3 regions of the Streptomyces sp. NPDC127097 genome follow, and region 3 is predicted to be linked to each of the others. Evidence: riboswitches for the same ligand, from Rfam matches in the RefSeq annotation. Region 3 holds a riboswitch; each other region holds the start of a gene.
What was found. A riboswitch is a leader RNA that binds a small molecule or an ion and turns the genes downstream of it on or off. The one in region 3 is predicted to bind S-adenosylmethionine.

Region 1: it holds a riboswitch for S-adenosylmethionine, as region 3 does, so the genes downstream of both, ACFWJW_RS30270 (aminotransferase class V-fold PLP-dependent enzyme) here and ACFWJW_RS22105 (amino acid ABC transporter permease) in region 3, are expected to answer to the same signal.
Region 2: it holds a riboswitch for S-adenosylmethionine, as region 3 does, so the genes downstream of both, thrC (threonine synthase) here and ACFWJW_RS22105 (amino acid ABC transporter permease) in region 3, are expected to answer to the same signal.

Annotation. Positions count from the first base shown of each region.
Region 1 is NZ_JBHXFI010000054.1:15,903-21,258, forward strand. It holds gene ACFWJW_RS30260 (cytochrome bc complex cytochrome b subunit) at 1-744, shown strand, start outside; gene trpD (anthranilate phosphoribosyltransferase) at 886-1,950, shown strand; SAM riboswitch class IV at 2,042-2,159, shown strand; gene ACFWJW_RS30270 (aminotransferase class V-fold PLP-dependent enzyme) at 2,330-3,763, shown strand; gene ACFWJW_RS30275 (Lrp/AsnC family transcriptional regulator) at 4,255-4,536, opposite strand; gene ACFWJW_RS30280 (rhomboid family intramembrane serine protease) at 4,533-5,213, opposite strand.
Region 2 is NZ_JBHXFI010000026.1:105,604-110,959, reverse strand. It holds gene ACFWJW_RS20905 (MoaD/ThiS family protein) at 1-171, opposite strand, end outside; gene thrC (threonine synthase) at 254-1,537, opposite strand; SAM riboswitch class I at 1,555-1,715, opposite strand; gene ACFWJW_RS20895 (glucosyl-3-phosphoglycerate synthase) at 1,888-2,850, shown strand; gene ACFWJW_RS20890 (GntR family transcriptional regulator) at 2,891-3,646, opposite strand; gene ACFWJW_RS20885 (trehalose-6-phosphate synthase) at 4,229-5,356, shown strand, end outside.
Region 3 is NZ_JBHXFI010000029.1:39,158-44,513, reverse strand. It holds gene ACFWJW_RS22110 (amino acid ABC transporter ATP-binding protein) at 1-488, opposite strand, end outside; gene ACFWJW_RS22105 (amino acid ABC transporter permease) at 605-1,654, opposite strand; SAM riboswitch class IV at 1,990-2,098, opposite strand; gene ACFWJW_RS22100 (hypothetical protein) at 2,306-2,902, opposite strand; gene ACFWJW_RS22095 (LPXTG cell wall anchor domain-containing protein) at 3,012-3,650, opposite strand; gene ACFWJW_RS22090 (hypothetical protein) at 4,752-4,997, shown strand.

The DNA.
Region 1 (5,356 bases), on a different contig from region 3:
CGGCCCGACCAGGTGTCCACCGGCGCCCAGCCCGACTGGTACATGGGCTTCGCCGAGGGTCTGGTGCGTGTCATGCCGGGCTGGGAGTGGAACTTCTGGGGCCACACCCTCAACTTCGGTGTGCTGATCCCGATCCTGGTCTTCCCGCTGGTCCTGGTCGCGATCGCGGTCTACCCGTTCATCGAGTCCTGGGTCAAGGGCGACAAGCGCGAGCACCACATCCTGGACCGCCCGCGCAACGTCCCGACCCGTACCGGCTTCGGTGTCGCCTGGCTCGTCGCGTACTTCGTGATGCTGATCGGTGGCGGTAACGACCTGTGGGCGACGCACTTCCACCTGTCGATCAACTCGATCACCTGGTTCGTGCGGATCGCGTTCTTCGTCGGACCGGTGCTGGCCTTCATCGCCACCAAGCGGATCTGCCTGGGCCTTCAGCGGCGCGACAAGGACAAGGTGCTGCACGGCCGCGAGTCCGGCATCATCAAGCGCCTGCCGCACGGTGAGTTCATCGAGGTCCACGAGCCGCTCGACCAGGAGCAGCTGCACCTGCTCACGCAGCACGAGCAGCCCGCGCCGCTCGAGCTGGGCCCGGAGGTCGACGAGAACGGTGTGGAGCGCAAGCTGTCGCGCTCGCAGAAGCTGCGCGCCAAGCTCTCCAAGGCTTACTACGGCGAGGACAACGTCATCCCGAAGGCCACGGTCGAGGAGTACAAGGAGATCAGCAGCGGCCACGGCCACCACTGATCACCGCAGCGCTTCCTGGCGCACCGTAGGTAGTACGCCACCCAGAGGGCCCCGTCCGTTTGATCGGACGGGGCCCTCCGGCGTGTCCGGCGGCTCGATAGGGTGACGGCATAGGCAGGACACAATCCAGGAGAGTGGACCATGAACGTTGTGACCCCGGTTGGCGGCGACAGCGTGGCGGCCCACACCTGGCCGGAGCTCCTCAACGCCCTGCTCGCCGGCCGCGACCTCAGCGCGGACGACACCGCCTGGGCGATGGACAAGATCATGCGGGGCGAGGCCAGCGACGCCCAGATCGCCGGCTTCGCGGTGGCCCTGCGCGCCAAGGGCGAGACCGTCGCCGAGATCTCCGGCCTGGTGCGCACCATGTACGCGCACGCCCGGCTGATCGAGGTCCCCGGTCCCAGCGTCGACATCGTCGGCACCGGCGGTGACGGCGCCAAGACCGTCAACATCTCCACGATGTCCTCGATCGTGGTCGCCGGCACCGGTGCCAAGGTCGTCAAGCACGGCAACCGCGCCGCCTCCTCGGCCAGCGGCGCCTCCGACGTCCTGGAGAAGCTCGGCGTCAATCTCGACCTCACCCCGCAGCGGGTCACCGAGGTCGCCCGGGAAGCGGGCATCACCTTCTGCTTCGCGGTGAAGTTCCACCCCTCGCTGCGGCACGTCGCCAACGCGCGGGCCCAGCTCGGCATCCGTACCACCTTCAACGTGCTCGGCCCGCTGACCAACCCCGCGAAGGTCCGCGCCCAGGCGACCGGTGTCGCGGACGCCCGGATGGCGCCGATCCTGGCGGGGGTGCTCGCCGAGCGCGGCTCGTCGGCGCTGGTGTTCCGCGGCGACGACGGCCTGGACGAGCTGACCACGACCGCGACCTCCCGGGTGTGGATCGTCCGGGACGGCACGGTGCGCGAGGAGTCCTTCGACCCCCGGGACGTGGGCATCCCCCTGGTGCCGGTGGAGGCGCTGCGCGGCGCGGACGCCTCGTACAACGCGGATGTGGCCCGCCGGCTGCTGGACGGGGAGACCGGCCCGGTGCGGGACGCGGTGCTGCTGAACGCCGCGGCGGCGCTGGTCGCCCTGGAGCCGGCGGACGCCCCGCTGGCCGAGCAGATCCGGGCCGGGATCGAGCGCGCCGCCGCCTCGGTCGACTCCGGCGCGGCCAAGCGGGCGCTGGAGCGCTGGGTGGCCGCCAGCAACACATGAGCGCGCGGTAACGCAGGGTGTGACGCAAGGCCCCGTCCGTCATATGGACCGGGCCTTGCGCCTCTTTGCCCGTGTGGCATGATTCTGCCCAGGTCACGAGTGACAGCGATGCAGGCCCCGGCCCGCTGTCCGGCAACCCTCCTTCCGTGGCGGGGTGCCCCGGGTGATGACCAGGCCGTAGGCAGCGAGGTCTGCGGCAAGCGCGGATCCCTCGCCAGGGATCCTGGTCCCCGAGGGAGAACTTCCGTGAATCAGCGAATGCGATAGGGCCCGACGGCCCCTTTCCCGCATCCCTTTTTCCTTTCCGCCGCGGTGCCCCGGCGCGCCCTCCCGCACCCCCGCACGCGGCGAATTCGCTTACCTCTCACGGGAGTTCGCCATGTCTGTTTCCGCCGTTGCCGCCGACCGCTCCGTCTGTGCCCCGCTGCCGGTTCTCGGCCGGGATGTCCTCGTCCCGCTCGTGACCGGCGGCGAGGTCGACTACGCCGCGCTGGACTACGCCGCCAGCGCCCCCGCCCTCCAGCGGGTCTGGGACGACGTGGCGGCCTACGCCCCGTACTACGGCAGCGTGCACCGCGGCGCCGGATACCTCTCGCAGCTGTCCACCGACCTCTTCGAGAACAGCCGCCGCACCATCGCCGAGTTCCTCGGCTGCCGCATCGAAGGGGGCCCGGGCGAAGCCCGGTCCGGCAAGGGCGGTGGTGGGCGACGGGAGGGCGACCAGGTCGTCTTCACCCGCTCCACCACCGACTCGCTGAACCTGCTCGCCGCCGTACTCCCCGAGAACACCCGGGTGTTCGTCTTCGAGACCGAGCACCACGCCTCGCTGCTGCCGTGGGAGCAGCGCTCCGACGTCGAGGTCACCTACCTCAACGCACCGCGCACCCCGCAACAGGCCGTGGACACCCTGGAGAAGGCGCTGGCCACCCGCGAGCCCTACGGTCCGGCGCTGGTCTGCGTGACCGGTGCGTCGAATGTGACCGGTGAGCTGTGGCCGGTGCGGGAGCTGGCGGCCGCCGCGCATGCGCACGGCGCCCGGATCGTGCTGGACGCGGCACAGCTCGTCCCGCACCACCCGGTGGACCTCGCCGAGCTGGACGTGGACTGGGTCGCGTTCTCCGGCCACAAGCTCTACGCGCCGTTCGGCGCCGGGGTGCTGGCCGGCCGCGCGGACTGGCTGCGGGACGCCGCGCCGTACCTGGCCGGCGGCGGCGCCAGCCGCAAGGTCTCCCGGCGCACGGACGGCGGGGTGGACGTCGAGTGGCACACCACCGCGGCCCGGCACGAGGCCGGTTCGCCCAACGTCATCGGCGCCTACGCCATCGCCTCGGCCTGCCAGGCCCTGACCGAGGCCGGCTTCGACGCCCTGGTCGCCCGCGAACAGGAGCTGATCGCCCGCCTCCGCGCCGGCCTGGCCGAGGTACCCGAGGTGAACGTGCTCTCCCTCTTCGGCGAGGACGCGGCACGCGTCGGCGTCCTCTCCTTCGTCGTCGAAGGCTGGAACAGCTCCCACTTCGCCGCCGCCCTGTCGGCCGAGTACGGCATCGGCGTCCGCGACGGCCTCTTCTGCGCCCACCCCCTCGTCCGCACCCTCCTCGGCAGCGAGCCCCAGGACCCCGGCGAGTGCGGCGCCCCCGAGGCGGCCCCCGGCGAGAAGTCCCTCAACGCCATCCGCGTCAGTTTCGGCGCCGGCACGCCCGATGAGCATGTCGACCGCTTCCTCGAAGCGGTCAAGGAGTTGGTGACGAACGGCGCCCGCTGGAACTACCAGACGGAGGACGGCCGTTGCGTCCCCGCGCGAAGCGCGGATTGATTCCCACGTTTTTGGCTTTCCGCTGCGCTTTGCCTTTGGCCCACGTTTTCGGCTGTCCCGCCGTGGGTGTTGCTCGCCGTTGCTCCCCCACTGCCTGAAGGGCGTGGGAGGTACCCCCAGCGGCGGGCGGGGTCCGCTGCGCGGGGCTGTCGGGTGCGGTGACGGGTGGGAAAAACCTTGGCGAGGGACCGGTAAGTGGTCCGGTGCGGCTCGTAGATCACATGCAATGGGCACGGGCACGGGCACGGCGCGGGCTTCGGCATGGTCAGGGGCATGGGTGGCCCGCCCCCACCCACCGTCACTCACTCCCCCAACGGGAGGGGACGGGCCGGAGGGGGCTGGTGTGTGGACGTAAAGCGAAGCAGTCCACACACCAGGCCCCGGAGGCCCGTCACCGCACCCACAGCCCCGCGCAGCGGACCGGCCCGCCGCAGGCGCAACGGCGAGCAACACCCACGGCGGGACAGCCGAAAACGTGGGAAAAAGACGGGCTAGGCCTCCAGCCCGATCGCAAAGGCGGCCTCAAGGTCATGCTGGCTATACGTGCGGAACGCGATATGCGTCTCCGTGGAGGCGACGCCGGGGACCTTGCTGATGCGGCCGGGGATGACGTCCGCGAGGTCGTCGTGGGCGGCGACGCGGACCATCGCGATGAGGTCGTGGGCGCCGGTGACCGAGTAGACCTCGCTGACGCCGTCCAGCGCGGCGATCTTTTCGGCGATCTCCGGGATCTGGTCCACGTTGGTCTTGATGAGCACGATCGACGTGATCACGGCTGGCTCTCTTCCTCGGTCGCCCGGTCGTTCGCCCTGGTGGCCCCCACACTATCCCTCCCGTAGCGGGCCCATGCGTAGAGGAAGCCGAGGGCGAAGCCGATGACATGGGCGAGGTAGGCGACGCCCGGTCCGCGGGGGTCGTCCTGTGCGGCCTGCCACTGGAGGACGAACCAGAACAGCAGGACGAGCCAGGCGGGGAAGCGCAGCGGCAGGAAGAACAGGAACGGGAAGAGGCTGGTGACCCGGGCCGTCGGGAACAGGTAGAGGAAGGCGCCCAGTACGCCGGAGATCGAGCCGGAGGCGCCGACCAGGGTCTGGCCCGAGTCGGCGTGGGCGGCCGCGTAGCCGAGCAGCGCCAGGTAGCCGATGATGAGGTAGAAGGCGGTGAACGGCAGCCGGCCCATGCGCGCCTCGGCCATCGCGCCGAAGACGTAGAGAAACAGTATGTTGCCGAGCAGGTGCAGCCAGCTGCCGTGCACGAACAACGCGGTGAGCGGCGTGACCAGGGCCCGTACCGAGCCGCTCCACAGATCCAGCGGGATCACGCCCCACCGCTCGAAATAGGCGGTCTGGGCCTTCAGCAGGGCGTCGCCGGTGCCGTATATCCGGTTCAGGCCGGAGGCGGGGCCGAGCACGAAGACCGCGCAGCACAGGCCGATCAGCACATTCGTCATCCGCGAGAACACCGCGGTCAGGGACCGGGTGGGGTGCGGACGGCGGGGGAGGAGACCGGACGAGCGGGGAGAACGGGGAGAGGGGGCCGGCGCCGTCATGAAGTGATCATGGCTCAATGCGGGCAATCGGGACAGAGCGCCTC
Region 2 (5,356 bases), on a different contig from region 3:
CACGAAACGGCGCAGCTTGCCGGCGTCGTCCAGCACACGGGCCGCGATGCCCTGGTGGTTCTGCTCCAGGTCGGCGATCACCTCGGAGAGGGTCGCGCCCTCGGCGGGGACCTCGGCCTGGCCACCGGTGTACGTGCGGAGGATGGTGGGGATGCGGACCTTGACGCTCATGGTTCTGCCTTCCAGGGGTACGGAGTACGAGTTCGGGGGCCGGTCGCGGCCTCGTCCGCCGGATGCCGGACGGGCCGGCGGCTCAGCGGGCCAGGCCGGCCGCGCGGAACGCGTCCAGGTTCGGACGGATCGTGGCCGTGGGCCCGGAGGTGGGGGCGACCGCGTCGAGTGTCTTGAGGCCGTCACCGGTGTTCAGGACGACGGTGGTCAGGGACGGGTCGAGCACGCCGTCCTCGATCAGCTTCTTGGTCACGCCGACGGTCACGCCGCCCGCGGTCTCCGCGAAGATGCCTTCCGTCCTGGCCAGCAGCTTGATCGCGTCCACGACCTGCTCGTCGTTGACATCCTCCACGGCACCGCCCGTACGGCGCGCGATGTCGAGCACATACGGCCCGTCGGCCGGGTTGCCGATCGCCAGCGACTTGGCGATGGTGTTCGGCTTCTGGGGCCGGACCACGTCGTGCCCGGCCTTGAAGGCCGCCGACACCGGCGAGCAGCCCTCCGCCTGGGCGCCGAAGATCTTGTACGGCTTGTCCTCGACCAGGCCGAGGGCGATCAGCTCCTTGAGCCCCTTGTCGATCTTGGTGAGCTGCGAGCCGGACGCGATCGGGATGACGATCTGGTCCGGGAGCTGCCAGCCCAGCTGCTCGCAGATCTCGTACGCGAGGGTCTTGGAGCCCTCGCCGTAGTACGGCCGCAGATTGACGTTGACGAAGCCCCAGCCCTCGCCCAGCGGGTCGCCGATGAGCTCGGAGCAGAAGCGGTTGACGTCGTCGTAGTTGCCCTCGATGCCGACCAGGTCGCCGCCGTAGACCGCGGCCATGACGACCTTGCCGGCCTCCAGGTCGTGCGGGATGAACACGCAGGACTCGAATCCGGCGCGGCGCGCCGCGGCGCCGACCGCACCGGCGAGGTTGCCGGTGGAGGAGCAGGAGAGGGTGGTGAAGCCGAAGGCGCGGGCGGCCTCGACGGCGATCGCCACGACGCGGTCCTTGAAGGAGTGCGTCGGGTTGCCGGAGTCGTCCTTGACGTACAGACCACCGGTGACGCCCAGCTCACGGGCGAGGTTGTCGGCCTTGACGAGCTTGGTGAAGCCCGGGTTGAGATTGGGCTTGTCGGCCACGTCGGTGGGGACGGGCAGCAGCGGGGCGTAGCGCCAGATGTTGTCCGGACCGGCCTCGATCTGCTTCCGCAGGCCCTCGGGATCGCCGCTCGGCAGGTCGTAGGCGACTTCGAGCGGCCCGAAACATTCCTGGCACGCGAAGATCGGGCCGAGCGGGAAGCGCTGTCCGCACTCGCGGCAGGACAGGGCTGCGGCGGGGCCCAGAGCGACGGTGGGGGTGTTTTCGGTGACTTGCACAGCCATGGAGGCGAGGCCCTTTCTCCTCATCTTCCTCGCGGCGAATCTCGCCACGAGACGGATTTGGCACCTTCCCTAGCCGGGAGCCTCACGCGCGCGGGACGTCAGCGTCCTGGCGGCAAGACCGGCTGGAGGGTTGCCGGGGCTTCAACGGGCCGTATCCCTCTGCCCCTCTGGATGAGCGGTATGGCGCTGGGCCGAAACCCAGGCGTTTGTGGCGCGGCGACCCCGACATGCGACGGTCATCCGCGTTGTTCAAGACTGTAACCGAAGGCACTGACAGTTGAGATAGTCGTCCGAACCGCGAGATGGATCACACAGGCCGCCGTTCGGGCGGTGACCGAGGAGTCGTAGACGTGCTGGAAGAGGTCGAGAGCTGGCTGACCAGCCACTCCTGGTCCGCCGCTGACCGCCCGCTGGGGCAGCTGCTGGAGGCGAAGCGCCAGACGGGCCGTACGGTCAGTGTCGTACTGCCCGCGCTCGACGAGGAGGCCACGGTCGGGGCGATCGTGGCGGTGATCCGGGCCGAGCTGATGACCGAGGCCGTGCCCCTCGTCGACGAGCTGGTGGTGCTGGACTCCGGCTCCAGTGACCGCACCGCCGAGGTCGCGGCGGCGGCCGGCGCGCGGGTGGTGCCCCGCGACAGCATCCTGCCCCGGCTGCCCGCGCTGCCCGGCAAGGGCGAGGTGCTCTGGCGCTCCCTCCTGGCCACCACCGGCGACATCATCTGCTTCATCGACGCCGACCTGCGCGAATTCTCCGCCGCCTTCGTCTCCGGGATCGTCGGCCCGCTGCTGACGGACCCGGACATCCAGTTCGTGAAGGCGATGTACGACCGACCCCTGGAGACCGGCGCCGAAGGTGCCGGGGCCGGCCAGGGCGGCCGGGTCACCGAGCTGGTCGCCCGCCCCCTGCTCAACCTCCACTGGCCGCAGCTGGCCGGCTTCGTCCAGCCCCTGGGCGGCGAGTACGCCGCCCGCCGCTCCCTCCTGGAGCGGCTGCCGTTCCCGGTCGGCTACGGCGTGGAGCTCGGCCTGCTCGTCGACTCCCTGCACACCGTCGGCCTCGACGCCCTCGCCCAGGTGGACGTCGGCGTGCGCAAGCACCGTCATCAGGACGGCCAGGCGCTGGGCCGGATGGCCGCCGCCATCTACCGGACCGCACAACTACGCCTGACCCGCGGCCACTTGATCCGCCCGCGGCTCACCCAGTTCGACCGCGGGGAGCAAGGCTTCGTACCGCGCACGACGGAGGTGGACACCGAGGAGCGCCCCCCGATGGCCGAAATCCCGGAGTACGCGGCCCGCCGGGCGGCGTGAGCCGTGAGACCGACGCGAGCCGTCAGGCGTACGTGAGCCCTCAGGCGTCGAAGTCGTACTCCAGCACGTAGGCGGACGAATCGAGGATCATCTCGTTGACCTCGACCGTGCGGCCGTCCGCGGTGATGGCCGTGCGGCTGATGAGGATGACGGGCGTGCCCGCCGGGAGGCGCAGCCGGTCGGCCTCCTCCGGCGCCGGCATACGGGAGCGCACCTCTTCCCGGAAACGCGCGGGAGCCGCGCCCAGCTCGGCGAGCCGGGCATACGTGCCACCCGCCCCGGTGTCCGGCCGCGTGATCGCCGAGCCCGCGACCAGCGCGGCGGGGAGGTAGGAGGCGGACAGCAGCACCGGCTTGCCATCGAGCACGAAGCGGCGGCGCCGCACGATCACGGCATCTCCAGGAGCTATATCCAGTCGCGCCGCGACGGTTTCAGCGGCCGACTCCTCGTCCACCGTGACCTCGTCCACCACCAGGTCACGGTCCGGGACATCGGCCGACCAGACCGACCGCCCTTCACCCCACTGTTCCCGCGCCAGTCGCGGCACACCCCGGCGCCGGATCGGCTGGAAGTCCCGCACGAAAACTCCGGCGCCCTTGCGGGCCTCGGCAAGCCCCTCCGACGTGAGCACACCGAGCGCCTGTCGTGCCGTCATCCGCGCCACGCCATGCCGGTCCATCAGGTCGTTCTCGCCCGGCAGCCGGTCGCCGGGCCGGAACTCCCCCGCCGCGATCGCCTGCTTGAGCGCGTCGGCAATCCGGCGGTACTTGGGCGGCGAGCTCTCCTGTGCGGCCATGGCGACGCATCCCTCCTGGCGATCTCCAGACATCCTAGAGATCTGTTCGAGCGCCGGCGCCTCCCGGGGGACTCAACTTCTCTAGAGATCTCATTGACGCTACGTGCTCACTTCACTTCAATGGGTGGCGATCCAACTACTCTAGAGAACTGGAGTCGCCATGACGCCTCCTTCGCGTCCACGCCTACTTCCCTGGTCAAGTCCGGAGGGGAAGCCCTGCTATTTACTCTCCGACGGAGACGGCCCCGTCACCCGGCAGGCGGACGCCGTTGAACGAGCCCAGCTCGCATCCGGCGAGATCCTCTTGAGTCATGCCCGTGTCCTGCTCCGCAACATCCCACCCACGGCGCCCGAACTGCGCTTCCTGGCCCGTTGTTTGACGGATGCGCTCGACGACTCGCTGCGCATCAATCGCAGCCGGGGCGACCGTCTCGGGTGCGGACACCCGGAACCCGCCGAGGGTGAGCCGTGGGGGCCGGTCGATACCTTCCCGCCGAGAAACGACTGAGGAGCTCGCTCGGGCCCCGCTCCTTGACCGCTTCCGTACGTTTGCGCGGATCTGTGGCGGGTTAGTTTCGCGACATGGTCTCCGAGCGCAGTGCGGTGCAAGCGGGTGCTGAGGTTCTTGTCGCGTCGAATCGCGGGCCGGTGTCGTACGGCCTGGGGGAGGACGGGGCGCTGAGCGCCAAGCGGGGTGGTGGTGGGCTGGTGTCGGGGCTTTCCGCCATTGGGCCCGAGACCGATGCGGTGTGGGTGTGTGCGGCGCTCGGGGAAGGGGACCGGGAGGCCGTGCGGCGGACGGGTGGTGTGCTGGAGACGGGTGACACGGGTGGACAGCGTGTCCGGATGCTGGACATCCCGGCCGGGGTGTACGCCGACGCCTACAACGGCGTCGCGAACTCCGTGCTGTGGTTCGTGCACCACATGCTCTACCAGACGCCGCTGGAACCGGTCTTCGGCGCGGAGTTCCGGGCGCAGTGGGCGGCCTACGAGACGTACAACGCGGCCTTCGCCGATGCGCTGGCCGAGGGGGCGGCGCCCGGCGCGGCCGTGCTCGTGCAGGACTATCACCTGGCGCTGGTGCCCGGCATGCTCCGCGAGCGCCGCCCCGACCTGCGCATCGCGCACTTCTCCCACACCCCGTGGGCCCCGGCCGAGTACTTCGCGATGCTGCCCGACGACATCCAGCGGAAGCTGGCGCTGGGCATTCTCGGTGCCGACCGGGCGAACTTCCTCACCCGGAGGTGGGCCGAGAACTTCGTGGCCTGTGCCGAGACCGGGCTCGGCGGGCAGTGCGAGCGGGTACGGCCGGAGGACGGGGCGCCCGGCATCGTCGCGCTCGTCCCGGAGCGCAAGGCGCGCACGACCTGGATCGGTGTGTACGGCCTCGGTGCCGACGCCGCTTTCCTGCGCGAGCGCGCGCACCGCCCCGATGTCGAGGAGCGGATGGCGGCGCTGCGCACCGAGATCGGCGGGCCGGGGCGCCGGACCATCGTCCGGGTGGACCGCACCGAGCTCTCCAAGAACATCGTGCGGGGCCTGCTCGCCTACCGGCAGCTGCTCGCCGACCGCCCCGAGTGGCGCGAGCGGGTGGTGCACCTCGCCTTCGCCTACCCCTCGCGCCAGGACCTCGCCGTCTACCGCGACTACACGGCCGAGGTCCAGAGGGTGGCCGAGGCCATCAACGCCGAATACGGGACGGCGGGTTGG
Region 3 (5,356 bases):
TGGCGCGGATAGGCGCCGGCCTTCTCGGCCAGGCCCACCCGACCGAGCAGTTCGCGGGCCAGCTCCTGCGCCTCGGGCTTGGTCAGCTTCCCGGTGGCCACGGGAGCGGCGGCCACGTTGTCCAGCGCGGTCAGGTGCGGGAAGAGGTTGAAGTTCTGGAACACGAAGCCGATCCGGCTGCGCTGGCCCAGGATGACCCGTTCGCTCAACTCCTTGAGCCTCGCCCGGCCCGCGGCCGGCGCGGCCCCCGCCGCGCTGCGCCCGCCGTGCCGGCGTACGCCGATCAGCTCACCGTTCACGCTGACGTACCCGACCTCGGGCTTCTCCAGGTGGTTGATCACCCGCAGCAGGGTGGACTTGCCGGACCCGGACGGCCCGAGAATCACGGTGACCTCGCCCGGCCGCACGATCAACTCGACGCCGTCCAGCACCCGGTGAGCGCCGTACCACTTGTGCACACCGTGAACCTCGACCGCAGCAGGCCGCATCTCGGTGGTGTCAGTGGCGCCCGTCGCGTCCGTCGTGTCCGTGGTGTCCGTCATATCGGTGGTGTCGGTGGTGTCAGGGAACTCAGTCAAATCGGTGCTCTCAGCGGTCTCGATGGTCATATCGCCGCCTCCCTCCGGGCTCGGGCCCGCAGATCACGCAGACCCGTCCGCACCTTCTGCAACGGCGTCGGCGGAAGGGTGCGCGTCGCGCCCCGGGAGAAGTACCGCTCGACGTAGAACTGCACGACGGAGACCGCACTCGTGAGGATCAGGTACCAGACGGTGGCGACCAGCAACAGCGGGACGATGTCACCCGGGTAGGTGCTGCCCATGCTCTGCGCGGAGCCGAACAGATCGAGCAGCGACACATAGAAGACGAGCGAGGTGCTCTTGATCAGATTGATCAGCAGATTGACGTAGTTCGGGGTGATGGACCGCAGGGCCTGCGGGAAGACGATCTTCGTGAACTGATAGCTCTTCGGCAGACCGAGTGCCAATGCCGCCTCGTGCTGCCCCTGGTCGACCGCGAGGATGCCGCTCCGCACCACCTCGGACGCGTACGCCGCCTCGTTCAGGCTGAGTCCGACGACCGCGACGACGAGGTCGGTGGCGAGCCGGGACTCGTCGAAGGTGAAGAAGGCGGGACCGAACGGCACCCCGAGGCTCAGCGTCTTGTACAGCGCGCTGAAGTTGTAGAGGAACAGCAGCACCACGATCAGCGGAACCGAACGGAACAGCCAGGTGTAGGTCCAGCTGACCGCCCGCAGCACCGGGCTCCGGGAGAGCCTGCCCAGGGCGATCAGGATGCCGCCGAGCAGACCGAGCACGGCGCTGTATGCCGTCACTTCAAGGGTGATGAACAGACCGTCAAGGATCGTCGGGCGCAGGAACCAGTACTGGAACCGGTCCCACTGATAGAAGGGGTTGGTCACCAGCCCGTGGGCGATCTGGGCGACCAGCACCAGCACGATCGCCGTGGCGATCCACCGGCCCGGCCTGCGCAGCGGCAGCACCCGCTGTGCCGCCAGTGGCCGCGGTGCGGTGTCGTCGCCCGGCCGTTCGGCCTCGGCAAGAGGTGCGGCACGAGGCTCGGCGGAGGGTTCGGGGGCGTCGTCGGCAGGTGGCGCTGAGGCGAGGGATACCACAGCGCCGGGGGATTCACTCATGGAGGGCTCCAGCGAATTCGGACACCCCGGACCACGGATACGTCAACGGCACCACAGAGCCGTCAGGACTCTGCGTGACGATGCGCACGGGACACGCGGAACGGGGGCTGGGCAGGAAGACGCACACCGCGACTGCGGTGGCATCAGGGATTCAGAAAGCCGTCAGCCTCGGAAGAAGGCGCGGCAGGCGCAAGTGCCGGTACACAGTGCGCTGTTGACGCGGAGCAGATCGACGGACCGGTTCGCGCACAGCAGCAGGCAGCCGCAACGCCGCCATGCGGCTGTCACGAAGGCTGCGTACATTCCGTCACCGTCACTGTTCCAGCCCCATGGGGGCCTCGCGCTTACCGAAAGGCTTCCGGTCCGGTCCTCACCTGGGGCACCCCACCGCGGCGCGAGGGTTGCCGGTCAGCAAGCCAGGGCTTGTCGCTGACACTCATGACCGATCTGCGGCGTAAGTTAGACAGATCTCGGACATGGTTGTCAAAGCCTGCCCGACCTGTGGGACGACAAAACCGAGTCGGGGCGAACCTGGGGGATGCCGCCGAGGTCCGGACGTGACATCAGAATCGCTGGGCAAGATCCGTGCGAAGACGGGCCCTGGGGGGGCTGCCGCCGTCAGGTCGCGACGGCGGCAGCCTCCCGCAGGTTTCAGCCCTCGCGGGGGGAGAAACTGCCGCTGGCCTCGCCGTCGGCCGTGCAGTCCGTGTCGTGCCAGCGGTCGACGAAGGTGCCGGTGAGGCCGGTGAACGCGTCGTACGTCTGGTTCATGGGCAGGTCTTTGCTCACCCTGAACCGCAGCTGCATGTGGACGGACTCGCGGGGCTTCAGCGTCTTCGGGCCGGGGATGGTGCCGCCGGCGTTTCCATTGGCCTGGCGCAGCGTCTTCCAGGCGCGCTGCGAGGTGTCCCAGTACTGAAGATCGCCGTACTGGCTCAGGTCGCGCTCGCCCTCGTTGTAGACATAACTGCCCAGCTTGGCGCTGAGTTCGAACGACTTCAGCTCCTTCGCCGAGGCGTTGGTGAGCGTGGCGGTGTAGGCCGTCCAGTGGGTGCCGAGAGTGATCGACTTGGGTATGCCGAACGAGCGGCCCACGAAGGTGTTGTCGTGGTACTGCCCGTTGCTGACGTCGTAACACGTCGGGGTGTCCGGAGCAGGGGCCGCCTGGGAAGCGGGCGCGGCGGCCACCGCCACGGGGAGCAGGACGGCCGTCACGGCCGAGGCCGACAGGGCGCGGCGCAGTTTCATGAAGATCTCTTTCCTGGTTCTTCGGACCCTTGGAGCCTTTGTTTCCAGCGTCATTGAGTGCCAAGGCCGTGGATCCTGGGTTGTCAGGTTCTTAGAGAAGTGGTGGGGCCTACGCGGTGACGTCCGTGGCGCCCGGACCGGCCAGGCCCTTCCGGCGGCGTACGCCGATGACCACACCCGCGCCGGCCACCATCGCGGCACCGCCGACGAGAGCGATCGCCGGGAGCGCCGACGAGGAGCCGGTCGCGGCGAGCTGGGCGCCGCCCTGCGGGCTGAGGCCACCGGAGGAATCGGAACCACCCGTACCGCCGCCGGACGCGGCGCCCTGGCCCGGCTCGGCCGTGCCACCCGGCTTGCCCGGTTCATCCGGCTTGGCGGTCGGGGACTGCGTCGGCTTCGCGCCCGCGGGGAGGATGGTGAAGTCGTACCAGGCTTCCTTGGCCGAACCACAGGACCCGTCGCGGTTGCGGTAGTCGCCGGCGGCGAGCGCGTACCCGGCGCCGGGTTTGGCGTCCTTGACCACGCGGGTGCGCAGTTGGAGCGTGATGCTGCCGCGCGGACCGACGTCAAAGAAGCCGAACAGGTCCTCGGGCTCCGCGTCATGGAAGGTCTTCCATCGCCCCGTCTTGGCGTCGCGGTACTCGGTCTCCAGCTCCCAGTACGGCCGGTCGACATCTTCGGCGGAGGACACACGCAGGAAGGGCAGGACCTGCCCCAGGGGCTTGCCGGTGGTGTTGCTGAGCTTCATGGAGAAGGGGGTCCAGGCGCCGCCCGCAGTCAGCTGACGCGGCAGCCCGTGGACGGCCACCTGCAACTGGTCGGACTCGAACGCGCAGGACTGACCCTCACCATCGGAATCACCGGCGTCCTTGCCTCCACCGGTGGCACTACCAGCGCCGGTGGTCCCCTCAGTGGTCCCTTCGGCGGTCCCGGTGGCTTTCGGCGGCTTCCCTGAGGCGTGACGGGCGGCCCCGCCGTGGTCCTGGGATGCCGGGCCACCGGCATCGGCTAAGCCCGGGTGCCGCGGCTCGTCCGGCTTGCCCGTTCCGCCGCCGCTCGTTGCGGAATCCGCCGGCCGGGCCGCCGGTTTTGCGGCATCGGGGGAATCGGAAGAGGCAGTCGTGCGAGGACCGGCCTTGGACACCGGCTCCGTTGCGAACGCGACGGCGGGCGCGGCCAGTACGGCGGCGGGCGCTATCACGGCGGCCGCTGCGGCGGCCGTCAGGGTGCGGCGAATCTTCATCCAGCAGACCTTTCGTATCCCAAGTGCCGCCTGGACGGCACAGGTTGACGTCGTCATGTTCAGGACGCAGGTGTGCGTGAGCGCGCATGCAGACATGCCGTACATGTACACACCTGCGCCTCATGTAGGAGGACTCGCTCTGCGAGAAGGTTCCACACTCAAGTCACTGAAGTGGCGCATGGGAGCGCAACGGCGACGGCCATACGCGAGAGACGAGTCACGAGACGCGAGACGCGACGAAACACAGCAAACCCCTCGACATGGCGACTCGACCGTGCCGCGTTCTCCGAGTGGTAATGAGTGCGCCAGCCGGGTGATCGTCGCCGCGTGCCCCGGTCCGGAAGCGCTCCGGTTCGAGCGCGACAGAAACACTGGCGAGCGGTCTGACGACGGGAGCAGCCATGAACATCATCGGGACCCGGAGCCTGGAGAGCTCGGTGGTGCGCCGATCGCACCGCCGGTGTTGCTCACGTACTGCGTCGGCGCCGGTCCGCCCGCCCCGTCGGACCCAAAGGATCCACGCAAGCCGCTGGACATCCTCAAGCGGTAGCCGATCCCCAGGCCACTCTCACCCTCTGATCTCCCCCTCTGACTTGAAGGAGTGTCATGAAGAACAACAAGAAGAACGAGTTCAAGTTCGTCGTCACCGGCGTGGACCTCACTGAGGAGCAGCAGGAACAGGTCAGCCGGGCGATCGCCCAGGCCGGCGCCTTGGCGCTGGGCCACCTCGCGCCGCACGACGCCGTGGGGGTGCGGCTGAACCCGAAGCTCCGCTGGTACGGCAGACCGATCGCCGGCGTGGTCGAGGAGCTCCAGGAGTTCGCCTTCTCGGAGGCTGGGATCGACCGATGAGTCACGGTGGGGCGGACGGGGCGGAGCCTTGCGCCGGCTCGCTGAGAGCCTGTCCGAGTGCCTCGTGTACGCCTGGTGTCTCTCTGCTCGGTGTGATGACTGATGCCGGGCGACTGGCCTATCTCCCGCTGCCGGTGTCCGTCGATCAGAAGTTCGCCGACCAGCTGGAAGCATCCGGCAGACCGGAGAGCCGCTACCGGTTCACCGGGCCGTGTGCCGAGGGCGGCTGCCCTCAGTGGACAGGCAGCGCCTGCGACGTCATCGACCATCTTCTGGACGAACCGAACGAGGCCGAGCAAGCCCGCCTCCGGCCGGCGCCCGGGTCGGCGAACGAGGACCGATCGCTCCCGGCCTGCGGT